Regions from separate parts of the Paenibacillus sp. FSL R5-0928 genome, predicted to be linked through region 3. Evidence: predicted binding sites of a transcription regulator. Region 3 holds the regulator's gene; each other region holds the start of a gene.
What was found. The regulator Rex, encoded in region 3, represses fermentation and respiration genes when NADH is low (regulators of the CRP and FNR family bind a similar motif). The targets are predictions, from matches to a motif close to TTGTGAAATATTTCACAA.
Positions count from the first base shown of each region.

Region 1: a site for Rex is predicted at 1,570-1,587, ahead of nadA (quinolinate synthase NadA). Genes of this name have one in related genera too.
Region 2: a site for Rex is predicted at 1,198-1,215, ahead of MKZ16_RS30760 (formate/nitrite transporter family protein). Genes of this name have one in related genera too.
Region 4: a site for Rex is predicted at 1,404-1,421, ahead of MKZ16_RS03535 (flavocytochrome c). Genes of this name have one in related genera too.

Region 1 covers NZ_CP150225.1:73,180-76,482, reverse strand. The annotation lists gene nadB (L-aspartate oxidase) at 1-521, opposite strand, end outside; gene nadA (quinolinate synthase NadA) at 561-1,499, opposite strand; gene ftsH (ATP-dependent zinc metalloprotease FtsH) at 1,759-3,303, opposite strand, start outside.
Region 2 covers NZ_CP150225.1:6,772,434-6,775,736, reverse strand. The annotation lists gene MKZ16_RS30760 (formate/nitrite transporter family protein) at 1,319-2,146, shown strand; gene MKZ16_RS30755 (MFS transporter) at 2,607-3,303, shown strand, end outside.
Region 3 covers NZ_CP150225.1:4,815,759-4,819,061, reverse strand. The annotation lists gene dinG (ATP-dependent DNA helicase DinG) at 1-1,161, shown strand, start outside; gene MKZ16_RS21750 (redox-sensing transcriptional repressor Rex) at 1,292-1,945, shown strand; gene MKZ16_RS21745 (amidohydrolase) at 1,932-3,233, shown strand.
Region 4 covers NZ_CP150225.1:801,849-805,151, forward strand. The annotation lists gene MKZ16_RS03535 (flavocytochrome c) at 1-1,302, opposite strand, end outside; gene MKZ16_RS03540 (histidine kinase) at 1,527-3,161, shown strand; gene MKZ16_RS03545 (response regulator) at 3,136-3,303, shown strand, end outside.

The sequences.
Region 1 (3,303 bases), 2.4 Mb from region 3:
TCAGTGATGAGATCGATAACATAATGATCATCCCAGACCTCAATATTCTCATGTTCCGCTACCTGTTCCGCCAATGCACGAACAATCTCATAACCAGTAGCATCCCCATTAGCATGCAAAATACGGCGGTGGCTGTGCGCTCCTTCCTGAGTCAAAGCCAGTACCCCATCTTCCTTATCAAACAGGGTTCCTAAGCGAATTAACTCATGAACGCCTTCCGGCCCTTCATTAACAAGTGCATCGACAGCTGTTGAGGAGCAAAGACCTGCACCGGCCATTAAGGTATCCTGCCGGTGGTATGCAGGGGAATCATCCTCAGCTATAACAGCTGCGATCCCCCCCTGTGCATAGCGAGTATTACTTTCCATTACTGATTTCTTTGTGATCATTATGACACGCCGATCTTCACTGGCTTTAATAGCCGTGAATAGTCCGGCAATCCCTGAACCAATAACAATACAATCTGTCTTTACCGTAGGAATATCCCGAAGATCAAAATCAACCAAATATTGTGGAATCATGACCGCTTTTCACCTGTTTCAACGAAAGAGTAGCGCATGCTACCGGACTTGTAGCATGCGCTCTAGGGATGTTCTGGCTTTGTCGGCGACAGCAGGCGGTACATAGATTTGTGGCTTCATCGTCTCCAGGCATTTCACCAGTTTTTTTAGATTATTAACTTTCATATTAGGACAAACAAGAAATTTGGTAGCAAAATGGAATTCTTTATCTGGACTATCCTTACGAAGCTGATATCCGGTACCATCTTCCGTTCCAACGATAAATTGCTTACGATCCGATTTCCGGCAATACTCCAGAATTGATGTAGTGCTGCCTACATAGTCACCCATGGCCACTACTTCAGGACGGCACTCTGGATGAACTACAAATTCCGCATCTGGATATTTTGCTCTCATTTCTACTACATCTTTGACGGTCAACATGTCGTGAGTGTTGCAATAGCCTTCCCAAATAATCAGCTTCTTGCCCGTCTGATCTTGTACATATTGACCAAGATTCTTATCTGGGACCCAAATAATCTCTTCAGCATCAAGGGATTCGATTACTTTCACAGCATTAGCTGAGGTACAACAAATATCGGTTTCTGCTTTAATCTCGGCAGACGAGTTGATATAAGTGACTACTTTAGCATTTGGATGTTGAGCTTTAAGCTTACGCAAACCGTCTACATTGACCATATCTGCCATTGGACAGCCTGCACGTTCATCAGGAATAAGAACGGTTTTGTTCGGGGCTAGAATTTTTGCACTTTCCCCCATGAAATGAACACCGCAGAATACAATAACTTCCGCATCTGTCTCTGCAGCCTTCTGAGCGAGTAAAAAAGAGTCGCCCCGGAAATCGGCAACCTCCTGAATTTCATCACGCTGATAATAATGAGCTAAAATGATTGCGTTTCGTTCCTTTTTAAGCTGTTCAAGACGTATACGAAGTTCTCGATTCTGTTCCTGCTTGCGCTCAAGCGCCAGAGCTTCCACCGATTGTTCTCCCCCTTAAATCCTCGCGGCTTTTCGCCGACATGATGTTATCAAATGGCATGCGCCATCATGGTGAAAAAATGAACATGCTGATATAAATAGTAAGTAATATTAATCACTAATGTACACAACGTTCCAGCCCCTGTCAATGTAACTGGACAGGCTTTAAGGCATAGAATCCCTTAAAAATTAAAATAAAAAATCCGGAGAACAGTTACGTTCTCCGGATAAATTTACATCATATGAATGGTGGACCCAATTAGGTAAGGCTAGTGCCCCCACCTTTGTTGTCATCACCGGAACCGTCATTACCCTCAGAATCAGGGTTATTCGGGATATCCTTTGATAAGTCAGGAAGTGTGGACTGTTCGTCCTCAGGCTTGCCTTGAATGCGAACTCGCACATCACCGATATTGTCGATGACAGGCTCGCCAACTTCATGGGCAACACCTTCGCCACCCTCTGGTTTACCATCCTCGGAAAGGAATCCTTGTTCAATCAGTTGTGTGATCTGATCAAGCTCAAGTGTTTCTTTCTCAAGTAATGTATTGGCAATCAAGTGCATTTCTTTGGAGTGTTTGATCAACAGATCTTTACAACGTTCGTAACTCGAAGTAATAAAGTTCTGCATTTCCTGATCAATCTCATAAGCAATGGAGTCACTGTAATTCTGTTCATGCCCAATATCACGACCTAAGAATACTTGACCTTGAGAAGATCCGAACTGCATAGGTCCAAGCTTATCGCTCATACCGTACTCCATAATCATGGCACGCACGATGCGCGTAGCCTGTTGGAAGTCACTGTATGCACCCGTACCGATCTCACCAATAAACAATTCTTCGGCAACACGTCCACCAAGTAATCCAGTAACCTTATCTAAAAGCTCCTGCTTGGTAACGATCATCCGATCTTCCTTCGGAAGCATAATAACGTATCCGCCTGCACGTCCGCGTGGGATAATAGTAACTTTATGCACCATATCGGCGTGCTCAAGGAAGTAACCAGCAATAGTATGGCCTGCTTCATGATAAGCTACAATACGTTTCTCGCGGTCACTGATCACACGGCTGCGTTTCTCAGTACCTACGATAACACGGTCGATAGCTTCATCCACTTCAATCATGGAAATATCTTTACGGTTACGGCGTGCAGCTAGCAAAGCTGCCTCATTCAGCAGATTCTCCAAATCAGCACCTGTGAATCCGGTTGTGCGTTTAGCAACAACATCCAGTCTTACATCTTTCGTAAGCGGTTTGTTACGAGCGTGCACCTTAAGTACAGCTTCACGGCCTTTCACATCAGGACGGTCAACCGTAATTTGACGGTCAAAACGTCCTGGACGAAGCAATGCCGGATCAAGTATATCAGCGCGGTTAGTCGCCGCTACAATAATAATGCCTTCGTTACCACCGAATCCATCCATCTCAACCAGCAATTGGTTAAGCGTCTGCTCACGCTCGTCATGTCCGCCACCAAGACCGGCACCACGCTGACGACCCACAGCATCAATTTCATCAATGAAGATAATACATGGAGCATTCTTCTTAGCATTCTCGAACAAATCACGTACCCGAGAAGCACCAACACCCACGAACATTTCCACAAAGTCAGAACCGGAAATACTAAAGAAAGGAACGCCAGCTTCACCTGCTACCGCACGGGCAAGCAATGTTTTACCTGTTCCCGGAGGACCTACAAGCAATACGCCCTTAGGAATACGTGCGCCGACAGCTGCAAATTTGCGTGGATCTTTCAGGAACTCAACGACTTCGACAAGCTCTTGCTTCTCTTCGTCCGCCCC
Region 2 (3,303 bases), 2.0 Mb from region 3:
AGAAGCTTTCGGACTCAGAAGCCGCTATATAGCAAATAATCGCTGTTTGAGTATGATTTCGGACTCCAATGCAGCTATTGCATAAAATGAGGTACAACTAGTGTGTTTTTGGTGGCAATAGCGACTATGGGGTCCGATGGCAAGTCAAATGTGCTCGAAAGTTACGAATAAGGTCATCTGAGTCCGATCGTGCTGAGTCAACGCCCACCGCAGAAGCTATCGGACCCAGAAGCCGCTATTTGGTAATTAATCGCCTATTAAGCGTGATTTCGGACTCCAATGCAGCTATTACATAGAATGAGGTACAGCTAGTGTGTTTTTGGTGGCAATAGCGACTATGGGGTTCGATAGCGAGCCAAATGTGCTCAAATGCTACCAATAGGGTCATCTGAGTCCGATGTCCGATAGTAAGCCAAATGTGTTCAGAAGCTACGGTTAGGGTCATCTGAGTCCGATCGTGCTGAGTCAACGCCCACCGCAGAAGCTTTCGGACTCAGAAGCCGCTATTTAGCAATTAATCGCCTTTTGAGTGTGATTTCGGACTCCAATGCAGCTATTACATAGAATGAGGTGCAACTATTGTGTTTTTGGTGGCAATAGCGACTATGGGGTCCGATAGCGAGCCAAATGTGCTCAAATGCTACGAATAGGGTCATCTGAGTCCGATGTCCGATAGCAAGCCAAATGTGCTCGAAAGTTAAGATTAGGGGCATCTGAGTCCGATCGTGCTGAGTCATCATCCCTCCGCAGAAGCTTTCGGACTCAGAAGGCGCTATATAGCAATTAATCGCCTTTTGAGCGTGATTTCGGACTCCAGTGCAGCTATTACATAGAACGAGGTACAACTAGTGTGTTTTTCGTGCTAATAGCGACGATGGGGTCCGATAGCAAGCCAAATGTGCTCGAAAGTTAAGATTAGGGGCATCTGGGTCCGATGTCCGGGTGTGGGCCAAATATGCTCAAAAGCTACGATTAGAGTCATCCGAGTCCGATAGAATGCCGATAGTGAGGTATGACTACAGTGAGGTATAGCTACAGTGAGGTATAGCTACAGTGAGATATAGCTGCATATAAGGACAACTGTGTCCGATAGCTGCTGCGTACGCTCAAATGTAATCCAACGAAACAAGATATGCTGGCTTAGTCGGTCATACATAAACTTCTATTTGTGCACAGGTCGCAGTAAATTTGACATGTCAGTGAAAACTTTCACTTAGTTTTCTCAAAGTGATAATTATCACGTTAATGTGTTTTACGACACGCTACAATGGTCATAAAGGAACAAATTTGAAGTAAATAGATGAAGGAGATAGGAACCATGGCTTATAGCAAACCGCAGCAAATTGCCGAAGTAACTGTAGAGAATGGCATAAAAAAAGCTCATAATCCGCTAAGTACCGTACTTATTCTGGGCTTTTTGGGAGGAGCGTTTATTGCGCTCGGGTTTTTATTGGATATTCGCGTCATTGCTGGCGCACCACAGGAATGGGGTTCCATTGCTAACTTTATCGGAGCCGCAGTCTTCCCCGTTGGGCTGATCATGGTACTCCTTGCAGGTGGAGAACTGCTGACAGGGAATATGATGGCCGTGCCGCTCGCTTTTATGGCTAAGAAGATTTCTTTCTGGGAAGTTGTGAAGAATCTTTTGCTCATTACGATTAGTAATCTGGCAGGGGCATTATTTGTAGCTTATTTCTTCGGTCATGTGGTGGGTTTAACTTCAGAGGGTGTGTATTTAGAGAAATTGGTGGATATGGCTGGTCATAAAATCGATGCAGAATTCTTTCCGGCATTTGTTTCGGGTATCGGCTGTAACTGGCTCGTTGCGCTGGCCGTATGGCTCTCCTATGGAGCAGATAACTTCAGCGGCAAAATCCTTGGTATTTGGTTCCCAACGATGGCCTTTGTTGCGATCGGATTCCAGCACGTTGTAGCTAACATGTTCCTAATTCCAGCAGCTATTTTTGAAGGTTACTATTCATGGGGGCAATACTTCACTAACTTTGTTCCCGTCTGGCTCGGCAATCTAACGGGTGGAGCAATATTTGTCGCAGCTGCCTATTGGATGGCATACTTGCGTAAAGCACCTACGGCTATTCAATCCGTAGATAGCATGTCCGGCAGCAGTGTCAAAAAACACGCTTAAGCTCGTCTTATAGAGCACTCCATAGAACATTCAAGGTCTGCCTTATTGGTGGCGTTAATGTTTTAGGGGTGCTTTTTGTTATGTAGACACAAAAAAATCCGCCGTGATATATCCGCGCTCGGGGGAACGAAATCGGATCACGGCGAATTTTGAAGGGGGAGTGTTTCTAGGCTCTATTACCCTGTCTTTCTAAAAGCGAATCAGTTTCTTCTTGTTTAGTTTGCTTTACGGACGACAGCCACGGCTTTAAAATAAGAATAGATATTAGAGCTAGGAAGGACTGCGGACGTGAACCCCAAGGGAGACGGGATAATTCATGCGATATGTTCGTTTTATCCTCTAGATTTCATGCATACTTTATCACGATAAAACGTCAATGTGTATGCTTGCTCATAACCCTGTTTTGGGATGATACTGGATGGAATAATGACACATATATAACAGGGGATGTACACTACTTATGAAGTTTTTACAGGCATATCCAAAAGAAGTGAAAATATTTCTAATTGCCAGCCTAATTAATGCAACAGGTAGTGCGCTGATGTGGCCGCTCGTTACGATGTATGTATTTGATGAGCTTGGACGCAGCATGTCAGATGCTGGACTGGTGATTCTTATTCAATCGGTTGGTGGGATCGTGGGTCAACTACTCGGGGGCTCACTCTATCATAAGGTAGGCGTTAACCGGCTGATTGTCGGAGCGCTCGCCATGAATGCTTTGGCACTGTTCACCTTGCCGGCAGCTAGTAACAACTGGACGTTATTTATGGTTGCAATGGGACTGGTAGGATTATTTAATTCCTTATCATTACCTGCCATTCAGGCATTTATCGGCTTTCGTTTCACGAAGCAGCGTGGTGAGCTGTTTAATGTTATTTATGTCGCCAATAATATTGGTGTAGCACTGGGTACGGCATTAAGTGGTTTTTTGGCCGATATTTCTTATATGCTAAGCTTTGTGATGAATGGTGTAACCTCGGCTGTATTTGCGGGTTTCTTTTTTGTATATCTGAAGAAAATCGGTGGAGAACCTGCGCATGAGGTAATGGGGCATCAGAAGAATGAACCAGAGAAACAATCCACGTGGAAGCTAATGGGGCATACTCGTATTTATCTTTATATGGGGATCGGTTCTTTGTTCCTGCTTCTCGGTAACT
Region 3 (3,303 bases):
CTGGTTATGCGTTTGCTTCCCGCCCGTAAGCCGAAGGATTGGGATGAATTAGTTGCGCTTGAGAACACTATGAATCTGACGTTAAGCGACATCATCCGTAAGGGTGATAAAATGCTTAATGAGATGCGTGACCAGGAAAGCCAATCCTCAGCAGACAGTCTTGTTACTGATATTAGCGGTTTATTTAAGGATTTGGCTTCCATACGTGAGCAAGTAAGATTCTTTATGGGGCTGAATGACGATAATGTAGTATATTGGCTGGAGGCAAATGGAAATTACCGCAGCAAATCACTGCAGATGTATGCCGTCCCTGTGGATGTTAGCAGCCAGCTTAAAGAGTTGTTCTTCGATAAGAAAAAAAGCATCGTGCTTACCTCGGCGACGCTGTCTGTAGATAAATCTTTTCAGTTTATGATTGATAATCTCGGACTTAACGAAGCTGCGGAAGAGGGACGTCTAATGACTTCACTCCTTCCTTCTCCCTTTAAGTATCGCGAGCAGGCGCTGCTAGTTATACCGCGTGATTTTCCTAGTGTGAAGGGCAGTGTGGGCGATGCTCGATTTGTCGATACACTCGTACAGTCGTTAGCAGAAGCTGCCAAAACAACACGTGGGCGGATGCTGGTTCTGTTTACTTCTTATAAAATGCTGCGTCAGGTATATGATCCGCTTAAAGAGGCTTTGGCCTCACAAGAGATTACGGTGCTTGGTCAAGGCGTGGAAGGTGGCAGCCGGAGCAAGCTGATCCGCCGCTTTCAGGACAGTGCAGCATCCGTTCTGCTGGGGACGAGCAGCTTCTGGGAAGGTGTAGATATTCCAGGTGAAGCACTGACTTGCCTGGCCATCGTGAGACTTCCGTTTCAACCGCCGAATCACCCGTTGGCGGAAGCGAAGTCGGAGTTATTGCAGGCTCAGAAGAAGAATCCGTTCATGAAATTGTCTGTTCCTCAAGCGGTTATTCGTTTTAAGCAGGGATTCGGAAGACTGGTTCGCACGGCGCAGGATCGCGGAATAGTTATTGTTTATGATACAAGGGTTATTGAATCTCATTACGGGAAGTATTTCCTTTATTCATTGCCTGGTCCCAAAATGGAGCATATGCTGACTGATCAAATGGTCCCCCGCATAGCGGAATGGCTAGAGGATGGCGGCGCTTCTTAAAATGCTCGTCTTCAGTTTAGCTCCTCCTTATCCTTAAGGGCGGTAAGTTACAGTACCGCCCTTAATAAGGAGAGGTATACGTTTGAATATGGATTTTCACAAGAACATTACTATTTTTAGGAGGAAAAATATGAAATCGGATAAAATATCAGAAGCCGTTGTTCGCAGACTACCTGTGTATTTGCGTTTTTTGAATGATCTCCAGAATCGCGAAATATTAACAGTTTCCTCTCAGGAACTTGGACAAAAGCTGGATCTTAATCCCGCACAGATTCGTAAGGATTTAGCGTATTTTGGTGACTTCGGCAGAAAAGGTATCGGCTATGATGTAACGTATCTTATTGAGAAAATCCGTCATATTCTGAAGCTGGATCAACAGCTTAATGTAGCTTTAGTAGGGGCAGGTAATCTCGGACATGCCTTGTCTAATTACAATGCATATCTTAAAGATACAATGAAAATCACCGCTATATTTGATTCGTACGCTCCTAAGGTTGGACGTAAGATCAACTCCCTTACTGTGCAACCAATGGATGAACTAGGCAGCACGATTCGTGAGCAAGGTATTCGCATTGCCATTATTACCGTACCTGATTCAGAAGCTCAAAATGTAGCAGATATTCTCATTTCTTCTGGGATTGAAGCGATTTTGAACTTTGCCCCTGTGATTCTGAAGACACCACCGAATATCCGGGTGCATGCAGCTGATTTTACAACTGATCTGCAAAGTCTTGCTTATTACTTGCGGGATGGAAAGGAAGAAAGCGAACATGAACAGCAATAAAACGATAATTAAGGGCGGGTATTTTCTGACTCCGGGAACGGATGAGCCGGTTCTGAGTGGATATATGACTATTGAAGATGATTTAATCACTTACATAGGAAAAGAAGAGCCTCAGATGGAAGCTGGAGTGCAAGTGGTTGATGGCAGTCGTCTGCTGTTCATGCCTGGACTTGTAAACACACATGGTCATGCGGCGATGTCTTTGCTGCGTGGATATGGAGATGATTTAGCGCTACAAGTGTGGCTTCAGGAGAAAATGTGGCCGATGGAGGAAAAGTTCACCGGTGATGATGTATACTGGGGAACCTCCTTATCTGTATTGGAAATGCTGAAGGGTGGAACTACGACCTTCCTCGATATGTATGATCATATGGACCGAGTAGCTGAGGTAGCTGAGTTATCAGGTATCCGTTCCGTATTGATGCGTGGTGTGATCGGGTTATGTCCAGAGGATGTACAGAATCACAAGCTTGCGGAAGCGATTTCTTTTGCCCGTAACTGGCATGGAAAGGCGGACGGTAGAATTACTACTATGATCTCGCCGCACGCCCCTTATACTTGCCCTCCGGACTTCCTGGTTAAGTTCGTGCAGGCAGCGCATGATCTGGATTTACCGATGCATACGCATATGTCCGAAACGAAACGTGAAGTGGAACAAAATGTGGCGGATTACGGGTTGCGTCCTGTAGCTCACTTAGAGAAGCTTGGAATGTTCACACGTCCCTCGATAGTTGCACATGGTGTTCATTTAAATGATGAAGAGATTGAGATCTTGGCTCGCCATAATGTGGGTGTCTCTCATAATCCGGGCAGTAATTTGAAGCTGGCTAGCGGAGTGGCTCGGGTTACTGATCTTCTAAAAGCTGGTGTGAAGGTGTCTCTTGGCACGGATGGCGCGGCAAGCAACAATAACTTGGATATGTTTGAAGAGATGCGGCTTGCAGCTCTCATTCATAAGGGTGTCAGCGGTGATCCAACGGCTGTTCCAGCTCCAGAAGCTCTACGTATGGCTACAGAATATGGCGCCCAGTCCATCTTTTTAAATAATGTAGGTAGACTTGCTGTTGGGATGAAAGCTGATTTCATTGCAATTGATATAGATCAGCCGCATTTGCTGCCACACACAGATCTGTTGTCTCATGCAGTTTACTCTGCTAGCGCTAAGGATGTTGAGCATGTGTGGGTGAATGGTAAACAGGTCATCAAGCATGGACAATGCTTAACCCTGGATGAGGAAGCTATCCGGCGTAAAGCGCAAGAAGCCTTCGAAGGTTTATTGAAGCGTTAAGTCTGGATAATAACGAATAAATAATAGGCTGCGACTTTTTGCTTTTAGCAAAAGTTGCGGCCTTTTGTAC
Region 4 (3,303 bases), 3.2 Mb from region 3:
TTGGGCAAGAATTGCTTTAGAAATAACGTCACGACGTTCTAATTCCTCAACGAAGCGCTTGCCTTCTTGGTTAATCAGGATCGCACCATCGAAGCGGGAGTCTGCAACCAGGGAAATAACACCTGTCTCAGGATTACAGATTGGATATGTTTGAATACTCTCCATGTTTGTCAGTTTGGCGCCAATCGTTTCTGCCATAACGATACCGTCACCTGTAGATCCTGGTGTATCGGTAGTCATATATTTTTCATCCATTGTAGGGTTATACTTCTTACGCATCTCTACATTGGATCCAAAACCACCGGTAGCGATGATGACGCCTTTGTTCGCATGGAATGTGATCTTGTCGCCAGTACCCGAAGTCGCAGTTACACCTGTTACTTTGCCGCTTTCGTCCTTCAGCAAGGTTTCGGCTTTCATATTCGTTTTGATAGTGATTTGATCAGCGTCTGTTTTGGCTTTTAACTTAGTAATCAATTCAACACCTGTATGACCTACAGGAATCAACGCACGTTTTCTGGAATGGCCTCCAAATTGGAACAGATGATCAGGTAAGAACTCTACCTTGATATCATCGCGCAGCCATTCGGCAGATGCTAGAGCATTGTCGGCAAGAATACGAACCATCTTTGGATCCCCGAGGTTGTCTCCGCCTTTCATCGTATCATCATAGAACAAGTCAGCCGTGTCATCAGTGATGCCAAGAGCACGTTCAACCCAGTTGTCCGGCGCATTCATCTCACCACCGGAGATCAATGTGTTGCCGCCAACAGCTGGCATTTTCTCGAGCAGAACTACATTAGCTCCAGCGCTCTTCGCTTCGATAGCCGCACTAAAGCCAGCACCCCCGGCACCGATGACGACAACATCATAGGTTTGCTCGACTTCTTCTTTGTCTTTGCTTCCACTGACTGCAGCGCCAGCGACAAGGGTAAGTCCAGACTTCGTAATTGCATCTTGAATGGCTTCGAGATATCCTTTGCTTGTAACTGTAGATCCGCTAATGGCATCAACTTTTGCGCTGTTAGTTGCCATGACATCTTGCTTGAGCTGCGTATAAACAGGTTCTGCAAGTACTTCATTTTCCTTATGCTCTGTCACTTTAATGTCAGTGATCTTGTTATCTAATAAGGAGACTTGTACTTTAATATCGCCATGTTTACCTTGCCCAACTCCTTCAAAGACTTGAACTCCGTTTGCATCTGCAGCGGGTTCTGCATCTTTACCGCCGCAGGCAGCAAGCGTGAACATAAGACTGAGGACTAGTAGAATAGATAACAGCTTTTTCGTGTGAGTTCGCATAATATCTCCTTCATTCTGTTGTGAATTGGTTACATACACTAGGGAGAGGAAGATTTGCTAGGCAAATCCTTTATCTCTAGCCTAGACATGAATGTTATTTCATGTGAAAATATGCACAAGACCTATTATAGATTTAGTACAGCATTATGTATTTGCACAGATTAGCGTTTTTTTGTCTTTTTCGGGCATGTAAGAAACGGATATTATGAAGGGCTATGATTACAATGAAATCAATTCACTTAAAAATCACATTAATCGCAGGAAGCTGCTTCTTGCTGCTGTTTATTGCATTGCTTGTAACAATATATTTGGAGATGAACCATACGGTTGTCCCTTTGAATAAGAACTTAACGCAGCAAGTGGTTAATGCACGCAGCGACCAGATCGATTATTGGTTTAATCAGCGCATCGGTGAGATAGACATGTTTGCTTCTCTAGCTTCGGACCATCATTGGACACGAGATGAATTGCTGCAAGAGATCGATAAGTTCGAGGCGAAGAAGCAAGTAGAGTACGAATCCATACGCGTGGTGGATATTCACGGAAATTCCTGGTCAGCAAAGGACAAGCCTTTTTCGATACTAAACCGACCCTACTATCTAAAACTGCTGAATTCAGATACCAATTATGTGGTGAGCAATCCGATCGTATCCAAAGCGAATGCAGCCGAAATCGTCGTCATTCTTTATCGCGTGAATCCATCGGTGAATGATGAGGTAGCTTATATTGCCGCAGCCGTCTCCGTCAAGAAGATGAAGGAGATTGCTCAAGATGTAATGCTATATGACCAGTCAGGCCAGCTTATCGTCGATTGCAGAGAGCTGGGTGAAGGAGAAGGAGCGGAGGATGCAGCAGATAAGAAGAACATGAGTGTATTTGAGGCTCCAATTCAAAATGTAGAAGGCTGGAAGTTAGTACTCAAAGTACCGAATTCAAGTCTATCATTAGCGGTGATCAAAACCCAGCGGACTGCATTGCTGGTAGGTGTTCTTATCGGTAGTGCGTTTATCGTCTTTCTGCTGCTGCTTGCTTCTTCCATTATTCGTCCAATTCAGTCGCTTCGTCAGGTAATGGAAAATGTGCAGAACGGTAACCAAACCATACGTGCAGATGTTACGCGCTCGGATGAGATCGGCGATCTTGGACGAAGCTTCAATGACATGCTTGTTCAATTATACGCTGTGGAGCAGGACCGAAAGGAGATGGAACTCAGACTGATTCATGAGCAGATCAAGCCGCACTTTTTATACAACACATTGGATACGATCCAGTGGATGGCAACGGAACATGGAGCAGACAATGTGGTGGAGATGGTGGAAGCGCTTAGCGCGTATTTCCGATTAGGGCTTGGCACAGGCAGTCCCTACATTCTGCTTGATCAGGAGTTGTACCATGTCGAGAGTTATCTTCATATTCAAGGTGTGCGATATGAGGAGATTCTGGACTACGAGCTTCGATATGATGAAAAGCTTGCTCAGTGCCAAGTCGTTCGCTTCATGCTGCAGCCTTTGGTGGAAAATGCGATTTATCACGGGATTAAGCCACTTGGGGATCAAAAGTGTAAAATTTCGATTACAGCATATAAACAGGCCGATTATTTGGTCATTAAGGTTGAGAATAATGGGGTTATGATTCCGGAAGAGAAGCTTGAACAGATGAATCAAGCCCTTCTTGATGATACATATGATCGTTCTGCCACAGGCTTTGGGCTATACAGTGTAAACCATCGCATTCGACTAGCTTACGGGGTGCCATATGGCCTTGCAGTGAAGAGCGAAGATGGCATTACCGTTATGGTCATTCGAATACCTTTGGACGGGGAGTGGAATGAAGATGTGGAAGATTATCATCGTCGATGATGAAACGATCATTCGCAAAGGCTTGCGACAATACATTGAGGAGAGTCCGTATCTTTTTGAAGTTGCAGGAGAAGCGAAAAGTGCAAACGAAGCATTGAATATGGTGGAGGAAGCCCCACCACATGTATGTCTTGTGGACATC